DNA from 3 places in the Streptomyces sp. NPDC051822 genome. Region 1 is predicted to be linked to each of the others. Evidence: riboswitches for the same ligand, from Rfam matches in the RefSeq annotation. Region 1 holds a riboswitch; each other region holds the start of a gene.
The links. A riboswitch is a leader RNA that binds a small molecule or an ion and turns the genes downstream of it on or off. The one in region 1 is predicted to bind cobalamin.
Positions count from the first base shown of each region.

Region 2: another riboswitch for cobalamin. It lies ahead of ACIA8N_RS00330 (cobalamin biosynthesis protein); the one in region 1 lies ahead of ACIA8N_RS08175 (ribonucleoside-diphosphate reductase subunit alpha).
Region 3: another riboswitch for cobalamin. It lies ahead of ACIA8N_RS29220 (energy-coupling factor ABC transporter permease); the one in region 1 lies ahead of ACIA8N_RS08175 (ribonucleoside-diphosphate reductase subunit alpha).

Region 1 is NZ_JBITBZ010000002.1:517,794-520,046, reverse strand. It holds gene ACIA8N_RS08180 (GNAT family N-acetyltransferase) at 1-453, shown strand, start outside; cobalamin riboswitch at 491-641, shown strand; gene ACIA8N_RS08175 (ribonucleoside-diphosphate reductase subunit alpha) at 774-2,253, shown strand, end outside.
Region 2 is NZ_JBITBZ010000001.1:65,737-67,989, reverse strand. It holds gene ACIA8N_RS00330 (cobalamin biosynthesis protein) at 1-833, opposite strand, end outside; cobalamin riboswitch at 867-999, opposite strand; gene ACIA8N_RS00325 (hypothetical protein) at 1,120-1,341, opposite strand; gene ACIA8N_RS00320 (inorganic phosphate transporter) at 1,354-2,253, opposite strand, start outside.
Region 3 is NZ_JBITBZ010000011.1:214,176-216,428, reverse strand. It holds gene cbiQ (cobalt ECF transporter T component CbiQ) at 1-95, opposite strand, end outside; gene ACIA8N_RS29225 (energy-coupling factor ABC transporter substrate-binding protein) at 102-548, opposite strand; gene ACIA8N_RS29220 (energy-coupling factor ABC transporter permease) at 545-1,243, opposite strand; cobalamin riboswitch at 1,272-1,506, opposite strand; gene ACIA8N_RS29215 (PTS fructose transporter subunit IIA) at 1,544-1,954, opposite strand; gene dhaL (dihydroxyacetone kinase subunit DhaL) at 1,951-2,253, opposite strand, start outside.

The DNA of each region.
Region 1 (2,253 bases):
GGCGAGCTGACCGCAGGGACCTATCTGAACGACGGGCTGCTGAAGTACGGGGCGGAGGACTTCTATCTGGAGGTGCTCAGGGACACGGCACGCCGGGCGCGCGAGGCCGAGGTGCTCGTCGCCGAGGAGGCCGACGGGCACCTCATCGGCGGGGTGACCTTCGCCACCGGGGGCACCCCCTGGGCGGACATCGCGGTCGCCGGCGAGGCCGAGTTCCGGATGCTCGCGGTCACCCCCGACGCCCGCGGCAGGGGCGTCGGAGAAGCCCTCGTACGGGCGTGCGTGGAGCGCGCACGGGCCCTCCCCGGGTGCGCGCGCCTCGTGCTCTCCACGGACGCGAAGATGGTCTCGGCGCACCGGATATACGAGCGCCTCGGCTTCGTCCGCACCCCGCACCGCGACTGGGAGCCCATCCCCGACCACACACTCAGGACTTACGCGCTGGAGTTCTGAGTCGCCGGGCGACACAACATGTGGGGGGCGCCAAGAGCGGCGCCCCCCACATGTATGCTCGACCTCGCTGTCGACGCAGGGGAATCCGGCGCGAATCCGGAACTGTCCCGCAACGGTGTGCTTCGTACGGATACGACGAGTTTCGTACGACGTGAGTCCGAGGACCTGCCGACAGCGCACCCGGTCCGTCCGTTCCGGGTGCCACTGACGTCCGGGCCTCGCGGAGTGGGCCGGTGGAAGCGTCGCGTCCGGCGTTACGGATGCCCGCCTGCCCGCCTTCCCCCGCCGCGGCCCCGAGCCGAGCGAGGGAGAGCCCCCACGTGACCATCGCGCCCGCCGATCCGGCTTCCGCCGAGGTTTCCGCGGTCGAGAGCGACGGCCCCGGGACCGTACTGCTGCGGACCCTGACCGACCTCACCGCCGATCTCCCCGACACCGACCCCGGCAAGGTCGCCGCCGCCGCGCTCCGCGGCCGCAGCGCCGCGTCGGACGAGGCGGAGCTGCGCGAGCTGGCCACCGAGGCGGCCGCCGGCCTGATCGCCGAGGACCCCGCGTACTCCCGGCTCGCCGCCCGGCTCCTGACGGTCACTATCGCCGACGAGGCGGCCGGCCAGGGCGCGGTCTCCTTCTCCGCCTCCGTCGCCACAGGTCACCGCGAGGGCCTGATCGCCGACCGCACCGCCGAGTTCGTCGCCCTGCACGCGGCCCGGCTCGACGCGACGATCGACCCGGCGGGCGACGACCGCTTCGGCTACTTCGGTCTGCGCACCCTCTACTCGCGCTATCTGCTGCGCCACCCGATCACCCGCAAGGTCATCGAGACGCCGCAGCACTTCATGCTGCGCGTGGCCTGCGGCCTGGCCGAGGACGAGAGCGTCCGCGCGCTCGACGAGGTGGCGGCCCTGTACGGCCTCATGAGCCGTCTGGACTACCTCCCCTCCTCCCCCACGCTCTTCAACTCCGGCACCCGCCACCCGCAGATGTCCTCCTGCTACCTGCTCGACTCCCCGCAGGACGAGCTGGACTCCATCTACGACCGCTACCACCAGGTGGCGCGCCTCTCGAAGCACGCGGGCGGCATCGGCCTCTCGTACTCCCGCATCCGCGCCCGCGGTTCGCTGATCCGCGGCACCAACGGGCACTCCAACGGCATCGTGCCGTTCCTGAAGACCCTCGACGCCTCCGTCGCCGCCGTGAACCAGGGCGGCCGCCGCAAGGGCGCCGCCGCCGTCTACCTGGAGACCTGGCACGCGGACATCGAGGAGTTCCTGGAGCTCCGCGACAACACGGGCGAGGACCAGCGCCGTACGCACAACCTGAATCTGGCGCACTGGATCCCGGACGAGTTCATGCGCCGGGTCAACGCGGACGCCGACTGGTCGCTGTTCTCCCCCGCCGACGTGCCCGAGCTCGTCGACCTGTGGGGCGAGGAGTTCGACGCCGCCTACCGCGCCGCCGAGGCGAAGGGCCTGGCCCGCAAGACCATGCCGGCCCGTGACCTCTACGGCCGGATGATGCGGACCCTGGCCCAGACCGGCAACGGCTGGATGACCTTCAAGGACGCCTCGAACCGGACGGCCAACCAGACCGCCGAGCCCGGCACGGTCGTCCACTCCTCGAACCTCTGCACCGAGATCATCGAGGTCACGAACGACGGCGAGACGGCCGTCTGCAACCTCGGCTCGGTCAACCTCGGCTCGTTCGTGGACGCCTCGACCCAGGACATCGACTGGGAGCGGCTCGACGCCACCGTCGGCACGGCCGTCACCTTCCTCGACCGGGTCGTCGACATCAACTTCT
Region 2 (2,253 bases), on a different contig from region 1:
TCGACGCGTCCGCCGTACGAGAGGGTCCCTCCGAGCCGTACGCCGAGGGCGCCCGCGAAGGAGGCCTCGACGGGGCCCGCGTTGGGGCTCGGGTGCTTCGCCGCGTCCGCCCGCCAGGCCCGTACGGCTCCGCGCGGGTTCCCGCCCGCGACGGTCGCGAGCACGGCCGTCAGCCGGGCCCCCGGCCAGCCGGCCACGTCGTCGAGCCGGGCCGAGGCCCAGCCGAAGCGCCGGTGGCGCGGCGACCTGTGGCCGACCATCGCGTCCAGGGTGTTGACGGCCCGGAAGCCGACCAGTCCCGGCACGCCCGCGACCGCGCCCCAGAAGAGGGCGCCGACCACGGCGTCGGAGGTGTTCTCGGCGACCGATTCGACGACCGCGCGGGCCATCGCGGGTCCGTCGAGGGACTGCGGGTCACGTCCGCACAGGTGCGGCAGCCGCTCGCGGGCCACCTCCAGGTCGCCCGCGGCGAGCGCCCCGCCGATCGCGCGGGCCTCCCGCCCCAGGGTCGTACCGCCGACGACGGCCCACACGGAGGCGGCGGTGAGGGCCACGGCGGCGGCCGGCCTGTTCCGTACGGCCCGTGCGGCGAGCGCGCCCAGGGCGACGGTGGAGCCGGCGCAGACGGCGGTGTGCAGGGCGCCCCAGCCGCGGTGGTCGTGGTGGAGGCGCCGCTCGACCGCGGCGGCGGCCCGGCCGAACACGGCGACGGGGTGTCCGCGGCGGGGGTCCCCGACGAGCAGGTCGACGGCGAGACCGGCGGCCGCTCCGTACGCGAATCCGTCCGGGAAGGGGCGACTGGCTCTGGAAAGGCTGCGGCTGCGGCCGGGCATGGCGCATGTCCTCACTCAGGGTCCGCGCCCTGGATCGACGTGACCGGCGGCGAGAGTTCCTGACTCCCGGACCCTTCGGGTCCGGTCACAGTGGCGGGACCGCGCCGGATTCGCACCGGACTTCCTCTACTGCCGCCGTAATGGCCTCGGCAGTCCACCACGGGCCGAGAACAGCCGTCAACTCACCCTTGACCTGCGTCGCGTCACTGTGCGAAGCGCCACAAACACGACGGCCGGGCGGCCCGCACCCGAAGGTGCGGACCGCCCGGCCGAGGGACCGCGACCGTCAGACGACGATCAGGTAGATGCCGTACGCCACGGCCGCGAGGCACAGGGCGAAGCAGGCGTAGGCGCCCGTGCGAGCCAGGGCGGCGGAGCCTCCCTGGGCGGCGGCCTGCTCCTGCTTGGAGAGGCCGATGATGCCCAGGGTGAAGAGGCCCACCAGCGCGACGGTCGCCACGAGGCTGACTCCGAAGACGGAGCCGAGGGCTGCCCAGTCGATCTTCATGTCGTTCGTTCCTTACACCGCTGCGGCGGGGGCGGGGGGAGCGGCCGGGTCGGTGGGAGCCGGCGCGGGGATGGTGGTCTTGAGGTCCTCGTCCGCGACGGCGGCGACGGATCCGGCCGCGGGCGGCGGGGTGACGGCCGCGATGGCGGTGGTCACCACACCCGCGGGCTCGGCCTCGACGTCGTTGACGTTGGTGTGGTCGACCACCTGGCGGCGGGAGATGACCCAGATGGCGAGGCAGGAGGCGACCAGGAAGGCCGCGACGGTGTAGACGCCCCAGTCGCCCTGGCGGGCGACGTACTCGGCACCGGCTCCGACCAGGCCCGCGGCCGGAAGGGTCAGGCCCCAGGCGACGAACATCCGGGTGGCGGTCGACCAGCGGACGACACCGCCCTTGCGGCCCAGGCCCGCACCCATGACGGCGCCGGAGCAGGAGTGCGTGGTCGACAGCGAGAAGCCGAGGTTCGAGGAGGCGAGGATGACCGCCGCCGCGCTGGTCTGGGCGGCGAAGCCCTGCTGCGGCTGCAGGTCGGTCAGGCCCTTGCCCATGGTGCGGATGATGCGCCAGCCGCCCAGGTAGGTGCCGAGCGCGATCGCGAGGCCGGCGGAGACGATCACCCAGACCGGCGGGTTGGAGCCGGGCGCGAGGACGCCGCCGGCGACCAGGGCGAGGGTGATGATGCCCATGGTCTTCTGGGCGTCGTTGGTGCCGTGGGCGAGGGAGACGAGACCGGCGGAGGCGATCTGACCGGCCCGGTAGCCCTTCTCGGTCGTCTTCTTGTCGGCGTTCTTGTCCATGCGGTACGTCAGGCGGGCGGCGAACATCGCGGCCAGGCCGGCGACGAGCGGAGCGGCGACCGCCGGGATGAGCACCTTGCTGACGACGACCCCGCCGTTGACCCCGCTGACACC
Region 3 (2,253 bases), on a different contig from region 1:
GCGCACAGGGTCAGACCGAAGCCGAGCAGCGCCTTCTCGGCGGGGTGACGGCGGCGCCAGCGACTGCTGTGCGCCGCCGCGTCGATCGGCAGCATCGGCGGCTACGCGCCCGGCTCGTCGACGGTCACGGAGCGCGTACCGCCCGAGCCCGTGCCGCCGCCGTCCGGCGAGGCCTTCACCTCGGCCACCCCGGCCGTTCCCGCCTCGGCCTCCTGCGCCCCGACAGCCTTCTCCTCGGCCTCCTTCGCCAGCGCCGCCCCCTGCCTGCGGCCCCGCCGCAGCCCGAAGTAGTACGCCAGGAAGCCGGCGCCCAGCGCGGCCTGGAGGGAGAACAGTCCCGACTCGATCTCCCCCGACGGCGGCTCGTACAGGGGGCTGAACCACGGCTCGTAGTCCGGGTGGAGTTCCGTGATCGCCGTCTCCGCCTCCCCGTCCGCCCCGGTGAACGGCTCCTCCTTGTGGTCCCCGAGCCCGAGCGCGAGCGGCAGGACCGCGAGCGCCGCGACGACGAGCAGCAGCAGGGCGTTGATCTTCGTGTTCCGGCTCATCGCGCGGTCGCCTCCTCGCGTCGCTCCGCCGTGCGTCCGCCGAGGACGCCGAGCCGGATCAGATCGCCCTTGCTGGACTGGGTGAGCAGCCGCATCACGAGCACCGTGAGCAGTCCCTCGCTCACGGCGAGCGGGAGCTGCGTCACGGCGAAGATCCCGCCGAACTTGGCGAGCGCCCCGAGCACACCGCCGGCCGGGTCCGGGAAGGCGAGCGCCAGCTGCACGCTGGTCACGCAGTACGTGGACAGGTCGGCGACGAACGCGCCGAAGAAGACGGCGACCATCAGCGGCGCACCGGTCCTGCGCAGCAGCAGATACGTCCCGTACCCCGCCCACGGGCCGACGATCGCCATCGAGAAGGCGTTCGCGCCGAGGGTGGTCAGCCCGCCGTGGGCCAGCAGGAGGGCCTGGAACAGCAGGGTGATCGTCCCGAGGACCGCCATGATCGGCGGCCGGAACAGGATCGCACCCAGACCGGTACCGGTCGGATGCGAACAACTACCCGTCACCGACGGCAGCTTGAGCGCCGACAGGACGAAGGTGAAGGCGCCGGAAGCGCCGAGCAGAAGGGTGGACTCGGGATTGGACCGTACCTCGCGGGTCAGCGCGCGGACCCCGTGGACGATGAACGGCGCGGACGCGACGCCCCAGGCGGCCGCGTGCACAGGGGGCAGATACCCCTCGGCTATATGCATGGTTGGGAGACCCTCTCCAGCACCTCGTGGATGGACAACGCACCTTGGCCGGTCTCCTGGCTGACGGTCATACGTCCGACTCCGCCTTCCCACACCCCGACGGTCTCCCGTCGCGGTCCAGTGGCTTCCCCGAGGGTGCTTCCCGCGGGGGTGGAGCCGGACATCCCGATCACAGTGGCGAGGGCCGCACCGGTACTGCACCGGTTTCCCGTACACCAAGGCCCTGCGACCCTAGTGCGTTGACCAGGTACATCACAACACGGTCGCCACGCGGTGCGGCCTCGCGCTCACTCCACGCAGTCAGTCCTTGCGGTAGGCGTACGCCTCCGAGGCCACCGCCGCCACGGCGTCGAGGTCGCCGCCCGCGCTCGCCGTGACCAGCGCGGCGACCGCGCCCTCGACGAACGGCGCGTCCACCAGACGGGAGTTCTCGGGCAGTTCGTCGCCCTCGGCGATCAGTGCCTTCACGGTGAGCACCGCGCTCCCCAGATCGACCAGGATCGCCACACCGGCGCCCCGGTCCGCTGCCTCGGCCGCGGAGCGGATCAGCTCGGAACTCGTCCCGAGACCGCCGTCCGGGGTCCCGCCGGCCGGGAGGACCGGCGCCAGGTCTCCGCCGCCGGCGAGTCCACGGGCGAGCTCGGCCACGGCGGTCGCGACGGCGGCACTGTGCGAGACGAGCACGATGCCGACGCGGGGCCCGGCACTCATGACGCCCCCTCGGCACGGGCGACCTCGTCGAGCGCGGCGAACAGCAGCGCCGAGGAGGTGGCCCCCGGATCCTGGTGCCCCACCGACCGCTCGCCCAGATAGCTGGCCCTGCCCTTGCGCGCCCGCAGCGGTACGGTCGCGAGGGCGCCCTCCTCGGCGGCGGCGCGGGCCGCCCCGAACGACGCCCGCAGCCCCTCCACCGCCGGAACGAGCGCGTCCAGCATCGTCTTGTCGCCCACCTGGGCACCCCCCAGCTGCGACACGGCGGCCACACCCGACCCGAGGGCCTCCGCCAACCG